Regions from separate parts of the Phytobacter diazotrophicus genome, predicted to be linked through region 2. Evidence: predicted binding sites of a transcription regulator. Region 2 holds the regulator's gene; each other region holds the start of a gene.

What was found. Region 2 encodes sigma-54, which starts transcription at its own class of promoters, with help from an activator protein. Its sites were predicted from a motif close to GTTGGCACANNTTTCGCTNT; they were not measured.
Region 1: a site for sigma-54 is predicted at 2,153-2,172, ahead of glnK (P-II family nitrogen regulator). Genes of this name have one in related genera too.
Region 3: a site for sigma-54 is predicted at 2,464-2,483, ahead of glnA (glutamate--ammonia ligase). Genes of this name have one in related genera too.

What each region holds. Positions count from the first base shown of each region.
Region 1 covers NZ_CM125428.1:4,395,994-4,400,451, reverse strand. The annotation lists gene ACS0RQ_RS21515 (SmdA family multidrug ABC transporter permease/ATP-binding protein) at 1-199, shown strand, start outside; gene ACS0RQ_RS21510 (SmdB family multidrug efflux ABC transporter permease/ATP-binding protein) at 192-1,970, shown strand; gene glnK (P-II family nitrogen regulator) at 2,226-2,564, shown strand; gene amtB (ammonium transporter AmtB) at 2,595-3,884, shown strand; gene tesB (acyl-CoA thioesterase II) at 3,951-4,458, opposite strand, start outside.
Region 2 covers NZ_CM125428.1:597,683-602,140, forward strand. The annotation lists gene rapZ (RNase adapter RapZ) at 1-471, opposite strand, end outside; gene ptsN (PTS IIA-like nitrogen regulatory protein PtsN) at 517-1,008, opposite strand; gene hpf (ribosome hibernation promoting factor) at 1,089-1,376, opposite strand; gene rpoN (RNA polymerase factor sigma-54) at 1,399-2,832, opposite strand; gene lptB (LPS export ABC transporter ATP-binding protein) at 2,881-3,606, opposite strand; gene lptA (lipopolysaccharide ABC transporter substrate-binding protein LptA) at 3,613-4,173, opposite strand; gene lptC (LPS export ABC transporter periplasmic protein LptC) at 4,142-4,458, opposite strand, start outside.
Region 3 covers NZ_CM125428.1:5,596,770-5,601,227, reverse strand. The annotation lists gene glnL (nitrogen regulation protein NR(II)) at 1-702, opposite strand, end outside; gene glnA (glutamate--ammonia ligase) at 965-2,374, opposite strand; gene typA (ribosome-dependent GTPase TypA) at 2,755-4,458, shown strand, end outside.

The DNA of each region.
Region 1 (4,458 bases), 1.9 Mb from region 2:
TACGGTAATTATCAGCGCCCACCGCCTGTCGGCGCTGACGGAAGCCAGTGAGATTTTAGTGATGCAGCACGGACATATCGGACAGCGCGGGCAACATGAACAGCTTGCGCGCCAGCCCGGCTGGTATCGCGATATGTATCGCTATCAACAACTGGAAGCGGCGCTGGACGACACGCCAGAGGAGGCGGTTGATGCGTAAGTTAGTGCAACAGTGGCCTACCCTGAAACGTTTGCTGGTCTATGGTTCTCCCTGGCGCAAACCGTTGACCAAAGCCGTCGTGATGCTGTGGGTTGCGGCGGCGGCGGAAGTGTCCGGCCCGGCGTTGATCAGCTATTTTATCGATAATATGGTGGCGAAAAGTTACCTGCCCGTTGGGCTGGTGGCGGGCATGGTCGTTGTCTATGTCGGCCTGCAGGTGCTGGCGGCCGGGCTGCATTATGCCCAGGCGCTACTGTTTAACCAGGCCGCCGTCGGCGTGGTACAGCGGTTGCGTACCGATGTGATGGATGCTGCTCTGCGACAGCCGCTGAGCGCGTTCGACACCCAGCCGGTCGGGCAGATCATTTCGCGCGTGACCAACGATACCGAAGTGATCCGCGATCTCTATGTGACGGTGGTGGCGACAGTATTGCGCAGTGCCGCGCTGATAGGCGCGATGCTGGTGGCGATGTTCAGCCTCGACTGGCGCATGGCGCTTGTCGCTATCTGCATCTTCCCGGCGGTTATCATCGTGATGTTGATTTATCAGCGTTACAGCACGCCAATTGTGCGACGTATGCGGGCTTACCTGGCGGATATCAACGATGGTTTCAACGAAGTCATCAATGGGATGAGCGTGATCCAGCAGTTTCGCCAGCAGGCGCGTTTTGGTGAGCGCATGGGTTCAGCAAGTCGTTCCCATTACCTGGCGCGAATGCAGACGTTACGTCTCGATGGCTTCCTGCTGCGTCCTTTACTGAGCCTCTTTTCCGCTCTGGTGCTGTGCGGCCTGTTAATGCTGTTTGGTTTTAGCCCGGCTGGCACGATGGAGGTTGGGGTGCTGTATGCCTTTATCAGTTATCTTGGTCGCCTGAATGAACCGTTGATTGAGCTGACGACCCAGCAGTCGATGCTCCAGCAGGCGGTAGTGGCCGGGGAGCGTGTCTTTGAGCTGATGGACTGTCCACGCCAGACCTATGGTTACGACGATGAGCCGCTAAAAAGCGGATCTATTGATATCAACGATGTCTCGTTTGCCTATCGTGATGACCGTCTGGTGCTGCAGGACATTAGCCTGAATGTACCTGCCCGCAGTTTTGTGGCCCTGGTGGGGCATACCGGTAGCGGTAAAAGCACGCTGGCAAGCCTGCTCATGGGCTACTACCCACTGACCAAAGGAGAAATCCGCCTGGATGGCCGGCCACTCTCCGCGCTGAGCCACAGCACACTGCGTAAAGGGGTGGCGATGGTGCAACAAGACCCGGTGGTGATGGCGGATACCTTCTTTGCCAACGTCACGCTGGGGCGTGATATTTCTGAGGAGCAGGTCTGGCATGCGCTGGAGGTGGTGCAATTGGCCGGGCTGGCGCGCGAAATGCCGGAGGGGATTTATACCCGCCTTGGCGAGCAGGGGAATAATCTCTCCGTTGGGCAGAAGCAACTGCTGGCGCTGGCGCGTGTACTGGTTGATACACCGCAAATTCTGATTCTGGACGAAGCAACGGCGAATATCGATTCAGGCACCGAAAAGGCCATTCAGCAGGCGCTGGTGGCGGTCCGGCAGCACACGACGCTGGTCGTGATTGCACACCGGCTGTCGACGATTGTCGAGGCGGAAACCATTCTTGTCCTCAATCGCGGTCAGGCCGTTGAACGTGGCACGCATCAGCAACTGCTTGAGGCAAAAGGGCGCTACTGGCAGATGTATCAACTGCAACTGGCAGGGGAGGAGCTTGCCGCCAGTGTTCGAGAAGAATCGCTAATCGCCTGATGCACCAAAATTAAGCATGCTACTAACAGGATCCGCTGTTGGTGCAAAAAAGTAACGCACTGCGCACTGTCGTGGTGCGTTTTTCTTTTCCAGGAACAATCTGAACCATTCCCATTTTCATCGCTGCGCTATGACATCCTTCTGAGACGGCTTAACAGCCTGAAATTTTCCCATTTTTCATTTTTGGCACACCGCTTGCAATATCTCTTGCGTATTAGCTGCGGCCATTATCGATTTTCGACTGGAGGGGGATCTATGAAGCTGGTTACCGTGGTAATTAAGCCATTCAAACTGGAAGACGTTCGTGAAGCGCTGTCTTCAATTGGTATTCAAGGGTTAACCGTGACCGAAGTGAAAGGTTTCGGACGTCAGAAAGGACACGCTGAGTTGTACCGTGGTGCGGAGTACAGCGTTAACTTCCTGCCAAAAGTGAAGATTGATGTGGCGATTGCTGACGATCAGCTCGATGAAGTGATTGATGTCATTAGCAAAGCGGCCTACACCGGAAAAATTGGCGACGGCAAAATTTTCGTTGCCGAGCTGCAACGCGTCATTCGTATTCGTACCGGCGAAGCCGACGAAGCGGCACTGTAATACCTGGCACACAGTGAGGGGATGGGTAAAATGAAGAAAGCACTATTAAAAGCGGGTCTGGCCTCGCTGGCATTACTGCCGTGTCTGGCTATGGCAGCCGATCCGGTTGTCGTCGATAAAGCCGACAATGCCTTTATGATGATTTGCACCGCGCTGGTGCTGTTTATGTCAATTCCGGGCATCGCCCTGTTCTATGGTGGTTTAATCCGCGGTAAAAACGTCCTTTCTATGCTGACGCAGGTTGCGGTTACGTTCGCACTGGTATGCGTGCTGTGGGTGGTTTACGGCTACTCTCTGGCCTTTGGCACTGGCGGCAGCTTCTTCGGTAGCTTCGACTGGGTGATGCTGAAAAATATTGAGCTGAAAGCGCTGATGGGCACCATCTATCAGTACATTCATGTTGCGTTCCAGGGTTCGTTTGCCTGTATTACCGTTGGCCTGATTGTCGGTGCGCTGGCAGAACGTATCCGTTTCTCCGCAGTTCTTATTTTCGTCGTGGTATGGCTGACGCTGTCCTACGTGCCGATCGCACACATGGTCTGGGGCGGCGGTCTGCTGGCAACCCATGGCGCCATGGATTTTGCGGGCGGTACAGTCGTTCACATCAACGCAGCCGTTGCAGGCCTGGTGGGTGCTTACCTGATTGGCAAACGCGTCGGTTTCGGTAAAGAAGCGTTTAAACCGCACAACCTGCCGATGGTATTTACCGGTACGGCAATCCTCTACTTTGGCTGGTTCGGCTTCAACGCGGGTTCTGCAAGCGCGGCGAACGAAATTGCGGGTCTGGCTTTCGTTAACACCGTTGTGGCAACAGCGGGTGCAATCCTCTCTTGGGTCTTCGGTGAGTGGGCGCTGCGCGGCAAACCGTCTCTGTTGGGTGCCTGTTCTGGTGCGATTGCTGGCCTCGTGGGTATCACCCCGGCGTGTGGTTACGTTGGTGTGGGTGGCGCGCTGATCGTGGGCATCGTTGCAGGTCTGGCGGGGCTGTGGGGCGTTACTGCTCTGAAACGCTGGCTGCGTGTTGACGACCCGTGTGATGTCTTCGGTGTTCACGGCGTGTGCGGTATCGTAGGTTGTATCATGACAGGTATCTTCGCAGCCACTTCACTGGGCGGCGTGGGTTATGCCGAAGGTGTGACGATGGGCCATCAGGTTCTGGTACAACTGGAAAGTATCGCCATCACTATCGTATGGTCTGGTGTCGTCGCCTTCATCGGTTACAAACTGGCTGACATGACAGTGGGTCTGCGTGTTCCGGAAGATCAGGAACGCGAAGGGCTGGACGTCAACAGCCACGGCGAGAACGCCTACAACGCCTGATCGAACTGAGTTATCTCCTGAGCAACATAAGCCTCCCATCGGGAGGCTTTTGTTATTGTACTGCGGTCAGACCGCCGCATCGCGGTTACGCATCACCCCTTCCTGCACGGTGGAGGCGACCAGGACGCCATCCCGGTTGTAAAACTCTCCGCGGACAAAACCGCGTGCGCTCGATGCCGAGGTACTTTCCACACTGTAAAGCAGCCAGTCGTTCAAATCGAAAGGGCGATGGAACCACATGGAGTGGTCGATGGTTGCCACCTGCATGCCTTTTTCGAGAAAACCTACGCCATGTGGCTGGAGCGCAACCAGCAGGAAGTGAAAGTCCGACGCGTAGCCGAGCAGATATTGCTGGACGCGTAAATCCTGCGGCAACGTGCCATTGGCGCGCATCCAGACCTGGCGGGTTGGCTCGGCGACGTGTCCTTTTAGCGGGTTGTGAAATTCCACGGGGCGGATTTCAATCGGTTTATCGCCGAGAAATTTCTCTTTTACCAGCGGCGGTAAAAACGCAGACAGCTCGCGGGCAATTTCCGTTTCGGATTTCAACGACTCCGGTGCTGGCGCATAAGGC
Region 2 (4,458 bases):
CTCGCGTTTACCCAACAGGCGGGTGCGGAGCATTTCGGCGAGCTCATGAACAGACATTTCCGATGTATCGACGATGAGATCCGCGCGTGAGCGCAGTGGCTCCAGCAGATTGCTCTCTTCATCGATGGCGCTTTCCAGAGACAGGTTTTTGCTGGAAAGAGGGTGCAGACGACGCGTGTCGCTGTAGCGACGGATCAAGGTGTTACGATCGGCATCCAGGAACAGCAGTTGCGGTGAGAAATAGTCCGGCAGGCTGCTCATCGCCTGCTCAAAAATTTCCGGGGATTCCGGCATATTACGCACATCGATGCTGACGGCGGCTGACGTCTGGCGGTCAGCCAGCGTTCTTGCCAGTTCTGGCAACAGGACGACCGGCAGGTTATCGACGCAGTAAAATCCCATATCTTCCAGGGCGCGCAGGGCCACTGACTTACCAGAGCCCGAACGACCACTAACGATCATCAGGACCATGAGCCAATTCTCCTCAGAACCAACGACAGAAAGGCGGCTGTTGCGTTACGCATCGTCATTTTCGCCTTCTGTCAGCGTGATGATCTGATACAACTCCTCATCGCTTTGCGCTGAGCGCAGGCGGCGACAGATGGTTTTGTCCGCCAGACGCTTGGCCACCAACGAAAGCGTATGCAGGTGGGTTTTGGTCTGATCGGCGGGAACCAGAAGCGCGAAGAGTAGATCGACTGGCTGGTTATCAATGGCATCGAAGGCGATAGGTGTTTCCAGTTGCACAAAAACACCAACGGCACGAAGAGTATCTTCTTCGAGTTTTCCGTGAGGGATGGCGATACCGTTACCAATGCCGGTACTGCCCATTTTCTCACGCGTCAGGATCGCTTCGAAGACCACTTGTGGTGGCAGGCTCAACTGCTTTGCAGCCAGTTCACTGATAATTTCCAGGGCACGTTTTTTGCTCTGGCAGTGAACGCCACTACGGGTACATTCCTGGTTAAGGACATTGCTCAATTGAAGAGCGGAATCGTTGTTCATCATAATTTCACCTAAGCGTCGCCAGTGCAGACACCCTGCCGGGTTGCGGCAGGGTGATACGCGCCAGACGAGTGCCCGGACAATTAGTGTTGTTTCAGTTTATCTTTATGTTTCGTGAGCTGCCGCGCCAGTTTATCAATTAAACCGTCGATAGCAGCATACATGTCTTGTCCTTCCGCACTTGCATGAATCTCCCCCCCGTTTACGTGTAGGGTCGCGTCCGAGATATGAGTCACTTTCTCCACTTTCAACACAACATAGACCTGATTGATCCTTTCGAAATATTGTTCGAGTTTGGCAAATTTCGCGGTGACGAATTCGCGCAGGGCCTCGGTTATCTCGACGTTATGTCCTGTGATGTTAAGCTGCATAGTGTCTTCCTTATCGGTTAGGTCACACCAGCTGTTTGCGCTGATTAGACGGCGGAATGGATAAAGACTCTCGATACTTCGCAACGGTTCGCCGCGCTACCATAATACCCTGATCTGAGAGCATGGTAGTCAGCTTACTGTCACTCAACGGCTTCGCAGGATTCTCTGCGGCAATTAATTTCTTCACCAGTGCACGGATAGCCGTTGACGAAGCTTCGCCGCCGCCTTCGGTATTCACATGACTGGAGAAGAAATATTTAAGCTCAAAGATGCCACGCGGACTGTGCAGATATTTTTGGGTCGTGACACGGGAAATCGTTGATTCATGCATCTCGACGGCCTGAGCGATATCGGCCAGTACCATCGGTTTCATAAATTCTTCGCCTTGCTCGAAAAACGCCTGCTGCTGTTCAACAATGCAGCGGCTTACCCTTAACAGGGTATCGTTCCGGCTCTCAAGGCTTTTGATCAGCCATTTCGCTTCCTGCAGATTGCTGCGGATAAACTGGCTGTCGGCATCGTTACGCGCACCACCGCACATAGCGGCGTAGTGCTGGTTGATTTGCAAACGTGGGATGCTGTCGGAGTTCAGCTCGACCGTCCAGCGCCCATTGTGCTTGCGCACCAGCACGTCAGGAATGACATATTCGGGCTCGCCGGTCTGGATTGACTGGCCAGGGCGTGGATCAAGAGACTGGATTAAATTGACCGCCTCTTTTAACACATCTTCTTTCAGACGCGTTACGCGCATCAGCGTACGGAAGTCATGGTTAGCGAGCAGATCCAGGTGATCGCTGATGATTAAACGCGCTTCATCGCACCAGGGGGTCTCTTTGGCAAACTGAGAGAGTTGGATCAACAGGCAATCGCGCAGATCCCTGGCCGCAACACCGACCGGATCGAAACGCTGAATACGTTTCAGTACCGCTTCGACTTCATCCAGACCGATCTCTTCATCACCCATGCTTTCCAGGATGTCTTCCAGGGGAACGGTGAGATACCCCGTGTCATCAACAGCGTCGACAATGGAGGTCGCAATGGCGCGATCGGTATCCGAAAAGGGGGTGAGTTCAACCTGCCACATCAGGTAATCCTGTAGCGACTGGGTGGTCTCCCCCTGGTAAATAGGCAGTTCATCGTCAAGATAATCGGTGCTGCTACCGGAAGGGGTGCCAGCGGTATAGATTTCGTCCCAACTGGCATCCAGGGGCAACTCTTCGGGCATCTCTTTTTGCTCAAGAGCGTCAACCGTGTCCAGCCCTTCGTTGTCCTGGGATTGTTGTGCATCCACTTCTTCGTGAAGATCGGTTTGCTCAAGCAATGGATTACTTTCCAGAGCTTGCTGGAGTTCTTGCTGAAGTTCCAACGTGGACAGTTGCAGCAGGCGAATAGCCTGTTGCAACTGTGGCGTCATGGCTAGCTGTTGGCTGAGCCTTAATTGCAAACCTTGCTTCATATTCAGAGCAGTACTCTCCGACTAAACACGTCAATAAACCCTACCCTATCAGAGTCTGAAGTCTTCCCCAAGATATACGCGCTTAACATGTTCGTCTTCAAGGATTTGCTGAGGCGTACCGTGCGCGATCAAATGCCCCTGGCTGACAATATAAGCCCGCTCACACACCGCCAACGTTTCGCGAACGTTGTGGTCGGTAATCAACACGCCAAGTCCGCTATCACGCAGGTGCTCAATAATGCGCTTGATATCAATTACCGATATCGGGTCAACGCCAGCAAACGGTTCATCCAGCAGGATAAATTTCGGGTTTGCGGCCAGCGCGCGAGCAATTTCGACACGACGACGTTCACCACCAGAAAGCGCCTGCCCCATATTGTCGCGCAGATGTTCAATATGGAACTCTTCCATCAGCTCGTTCGCCCGATCCACACGCTGTTCGGATGTGAGATCGTCGCGAATTTGCAGTACCGCCATGAGATTGTCAAATACGCTCAGGCGCCGGAAAATAGAGGCTTCCTGCGGCAAATAGCCGATACCGCGACGTGCCCGGGCATGCAGCGGCAGCAGACTGATATCTTCATCATCGATGATGATATTGCCCGCATCACGCGACACGATACCAACGACCATGTAGAACGTCGTGGTTTTACCTGCACCGTTAGGACCGAGCAGCCCGACAATTTCGCCTGAATTGACTGTCAGACTGACATCTTCCACCACACGACGACCTTTGTAGGCCTTGGCGAGATTCTTTGCAGTTAATGTTGCCATAACGAATTAGTTACTCTTTTTTTGCGCCGGAGCCGGGGTTTTATTGTTGCTCTTATCCTGCAACTGCGACGGCACCAGAACCGTCGTCACGCGTTTGCCTTTATCGCTGAAAGCCTGCATTTTCTGCTCTTTCACCAGATAGGTAATTTTGTCGCCCGTGATGTTGCTATCAAGCTGTTCAAGGTAGGCATTGCCTGTCAGGACCACGAAATCTTTTTCCAGCTCATAGTGCATCTGGGAGGCGTGGCCTTTCACGGGTTTGCCGTTATCCTGCATCTGGTAAAAGGTGGCAGGATTACCGTAACCATCAATGATTTCTTTACCTTGCTGACCGCCAGGGCGTGTTACCACAACCTTGTCGGCATTGATTTTGATGGTGCCCTGGGTCACGACAACATTACCGGTGAAGGTCACCACATTCCCCTGCATATCCAGCGCCTGCTGATCGGAGTCGATGTGGATCGGTTGCTCGGTATCGCCGGTCACCGCAAGCGCCGGAAGACTGGCGGCAAAAAGGACACTGGCCAGGGCAAAATTAAGGCTGAGTTTGTTTGTTCTGAATTTCATAGGAGCTTCTAACCTTTTCAATAAGCTCGGCGTTTTTGCTGCGTAAATTGCCGCGCATTTTCAGGCCGGTGGAATTAAATGTTGTTCCGTATAACGTGACTTGATCATCAGAGGCGACATCCTGCGTGATCAGGTTTATCTGTGCATTATCCGTCGTAATTTTTCGCAGTTGAGCATCCGCGGTCAGGGCGTTGACCTCAACATGTCCATAAAGATAAAGCATCCGGTCATTGGTCAGCTTCGCTTTATCCGCCTTAATGGACCACTCGGGAATTTTATCTTTGT
Region 3 (4,458 bases), 670 kb from region 2:
ATCGTGTGCCAGCTCCGGCAGGCTCGGATCATAGTCGCGCACCAGGGTGACGTTATCGGGTAATTCCATCGACACCAGTTTCACGACACGTTCAGCAACTTTATGAATGCTTTCTGTTACGTGCATACCGGGCTGTTGTGGCCCAAGCAGTCGGTCCACCAGGTTACGCAGACGGTCGGCCTGCTCGATGATGACTTTGGTGTATTCCAGCAACGAAGGGTCAGGCAGGGCTTTGCTTAACAACTGCGCCGCGCCACGTAAGCCTCCGAGCGGGTTTTTGATTTCATGCGCCAGGCCGCGTACCAGATCGCGCGCTGCCACTTGCTGGGCGTGCTGGAGCTGTTCCTGGCTCAGGCGTCGCTGATTGTCCATTGGTGCCATCTCCAGAAGGATGAGGCCCTCAGGCAACCGTTGCGCCGTTAACGAGAGAATATGTGAACGTCCGTCGATAACGAGGGTGACTTCATTGTCCGTAAAGCCTTGTCCGGCATCGAGACTTTCCCGCATCAGGACGATATTGAGCGAGAAATAACTCAGCAGGTCCGGCAAAGGCGTACCGAATAACTTACGGGAACTTTGCGCCAGAAGTTGTTGTGCCGCCGGGTTGGCGTAATGTACCGCCAGCTCGTCATCAACCAGCAAAATGCTGTTGATTAAAGAATTGAGGATCTGCCCAGCATCGGGCAACGAGCCACTTGCCATCCAGCAGTCTCCCAAAGAATGCACTGTTTTAGTGCAGTATAGCGTTTTATAAGTAAATAAGGCGGTAATTCAGGTTGTTGGTGGAGAAAAAAGCCCATCTAGGATGGGCTGAAAGTTTCCACGGCAACAAAATATCCTATGTCTTTCTCGCTACAGCGGCGTTGGCTTCCTTCGCTTACCCCGGGAGCATAGAACTCTATGCTCCCGGGGATTCACTCAATCGCCGCCTTGCCGTAACAAGAAATCCCTCGGATTTAAATTATTAAACGCTGTAGTACAGCTCGAACTCTACCGGGTGCGGCGTCATGCGTACGCGGTCGTTTTCTTCGATACGCAGAGCGATGTAAGCATCAATTGCGTCGTCGGTGAATACGCCACCCGCAGTCAGGAACTCGCGGTCTTCGTTCAGGCAGTTCAGTGCTTCTTCCAGAGAGCCTGCAACCTGCGGGATTTCTTTCGCTTCTTCAGCTGGCAGGTCATACAGGTTTTTGTCCATCGCTTCGCCCGGATGGATTTTGTTCTTGATGCCATCAAGACCAGCCATCAGCAGCGCTGCGAAGCACAGGTACGGGTTAGCAGCCGGGTCCGGGAAACGCACTTCAATACGACGCGCTTTCGGAGATGCAACCACCGGAATACGGATGGAAGCTGAACGGTTACGGGCAGAGTAAGCCAGCATAACCGGTGCTTCGTAACCCGGGACCAGACGTTTGTAGGAGTTGGTAGTCGGGTTAGACAGGGCGTTGATCGCTTTAGCGTGTTTAATAACGCCGCCGATGTAGTACAGCGCCTGCTCAGACAGACCAGCATATTTGTCGCCAGAGAACAGGTTTACGCCGTTCTTGGACAGAGACATGTGGCAGTGCATACCGGAACCGTTATCACCGAACATCGGTTTCGGCATAAAGGTTGCAGTTTTACCGAAACGGTGCGCAACGTTGTGAACCACATATTTGTAGATCTGAATTTCGTCTGCTTTTTTGGTCATGGTATTGAAGCGGGTTGCCACTTCGTTCTGACCAGCAGTTGCAACTTCGTGGTGATGAGCTTCAACAACCAGGCCCATCTCTTCCATTACCAGACACATAGTGGAGCGCAGGTCTTGTGCGGAGTCCACTGGTGGAACCGGGAAGTAACCACCTTTAACAGCCGGACGGTGACCTTTGTTACCGCCTTCGTATTTGGTGGAGGAGTTCCATGCGCCTTCGATATCATCGATAGCAACGTGGGAACCGGAAATAGAGCTGCCGAAGCGTACGTCGTCGAACAGGAAGAACTCTGGCTCAGGCCCGAACAGAACGGTGTCTGCGATGCCTGTTGCGCGCAGGTATTCTTCAGCGCGTTTTGCGATGGAGCGCGGGTCGCGATCGTAGCCCTGCATGGTGCCCGGCTCGAGGATATCGCAACGGATGATCAGAGTCGGTTCTTCGTAGAACGGGTCAATGACAGCGGTAGAGGCGTCCGGCATCAGTACCATGTCAGATTCGTTAATGCCTTTCCAGCCACCAATCGAGGAGCCATCAAACATCTTGCCTTCTTCAAAGAAGTCAGCATTTACCTGATGAGCTGGGATCGTGACGTGCTGCTCTTTACCTTTAGTGTCGGTGAAGCGCAAATCAACAAACTTGACTTCGTGCTCGTTCAGCATCGTCAAAACGTGTTCAGCGGACATACTTAAACTCTCCCGGATTTATCATTGTCGTCGTGGTAACGAGGTCTACAATTACGGCGCTAACCTGTCGTTGTTGCCATGAAAAAGATAAAGCGAAATCTATGCCAACTTTTAAATGTCACTAAAAAGGCGCTATTATGCGCACCATAGTGCAAAAGGGCTGCACCACAATGGTTATGTTGCACCAATTCAGTGCTTTCATGTGAACATTGAGCACCGAATTGGTGCGATTTTAGTTGAGCAGCCCGATTTCGCTTCGTGAAAATGATCACAAAGCAACCCTGCAATACTTGTTTGCGGGGGATGTTTGTGATCCTGTTTTGTAGTGCGATTAATCCGTGTACAATAACGCGCTATTTCTAAATGCCTGAGGCAAAGTTGTGATCGAAAATCTGCGTAACATCGCCATCATCGCGCACGTTGACCATGGTAAAACTACCCTGGTTGATAAGCTGCTGCAGCAATCCGGTACGTTTGATGCGCGTGCCGAAACTCAAGAGCGAGTGATGGACTCCAACGATTTGGAGAAAGAGCGTGGGATTACCATCCTGGCTAAAAACACCGCTATCAAATGGAATGATTACCGTATCAACATCGTTGATACCCCGGGGCACGCCGACTTCGGTGGTGAAGTTGAACGTGTCATGTCCATGGTAGATTCCGTTCTGTTGGTCGTTGATGCAATGGATGGTCCGATGCCGCAGACGCGCTTCGTGACCAAAAAAGCCTTTGCTCATGGCCTGAAACCGATTGTTGTTATCAACAAAGTCGACCGTCCGGGCGCACGTCCTGACTGGGTTGTCGATCAGGTATTCGACCTGTTCGTAAACCTTGACGCTACCGACGAACAGCTGGACTTCCCTATCGTTTACGCTTCTGCGCTGAACGGTATCGCGGGTCTGGATCACGAAGATATGGCGGAAGACATGACGCCGCTGTATCAGACCATCGTTGATCGCGTACCGGCACCAAACGTAGACCTTGATGGCCCGCTGCAGATGCAAATCTCCCAGTTGGACTACAACAACTACGTTGGCGTCATCGGTATCGGCCGTATCAAACGCGGTAAAGTGAAACCGAACCAGCAGGTCACTATCATTGATAGCGAAGGCAAAACCCGTAACGGTAAAGTCGGTAAAGTTCTGACCCACCTGGGTCTGGAGCGTATCGAGAGCGATATCGCAGAAGCGGGCGATATCATCGCGATCACCGGTCTGGGCGAGCTGAACATCTCTGACACCATCTGCGATACGCAGAATGTTGAAGCACTGCCGGCACTGTCTGTTGATGAGCCGACCGTAACCATGTTCTTCTGCGTAAACACCTCTCCGTTCTGTGGTAAAGAAGGTAAGTACGTTACCTCTCGTCAGATTCTTGACCGCCTGAACAAAGAGCTGGTACACAACGTCGCGCTGCGCGTAGAAGAAACCGAAGACGCTGATGCATTCCGCGTTTCCGGTCGTGGTGAGCTGCACCTGTCGGTGCTGATCGAGAACATGCGTCGTGAAGGTTTCGAGATGGCGGTTTCCCGTCCGAAAGTTATCTTCCGCGAAATCGACGGCCGTAAACAAGAGCCGTTCGAAAACGTCACGCTGGACGTCGAAGAGCAGCACCAGGGTTCTGTGATGCAGGCACTGGGTGAGCGTAAAGGCGACCTGAAAAACATGAATCCAGATGGCAAAGGCCGCGTACGTCTCGACTACGTTATCCCAAGCCGTGGCCTGATCGGCTTCCGTTCTGAGTTCATGACCATGACCTCTGGTACGGGTCTGCTGTACTCCACGTTCAGCCACTACGACGACATTCGTCCGGGTGATGTGGGTCAGCGTCAGAACGGCGTACTGATCTCCAACGGTCAGGGTAAAGCGGTTGCGTTTGCACTGTTCAGCCTGCAGGACCGCGGTAAGCTGTTCCTGGGCCACGGCGCAGAAGTTTACGAAGGTCAGATCATTGGTATTCACAGTCGTTCTAACGACCTGACTGTAAACTGCCTGACCGGTAAGAAACTGACCAACATGCGTGCGTCCGGTACTGACGAAGCAACGGTTCTGGTTCCGCCGGTTAAGATGACTCTGGAGCAGGCT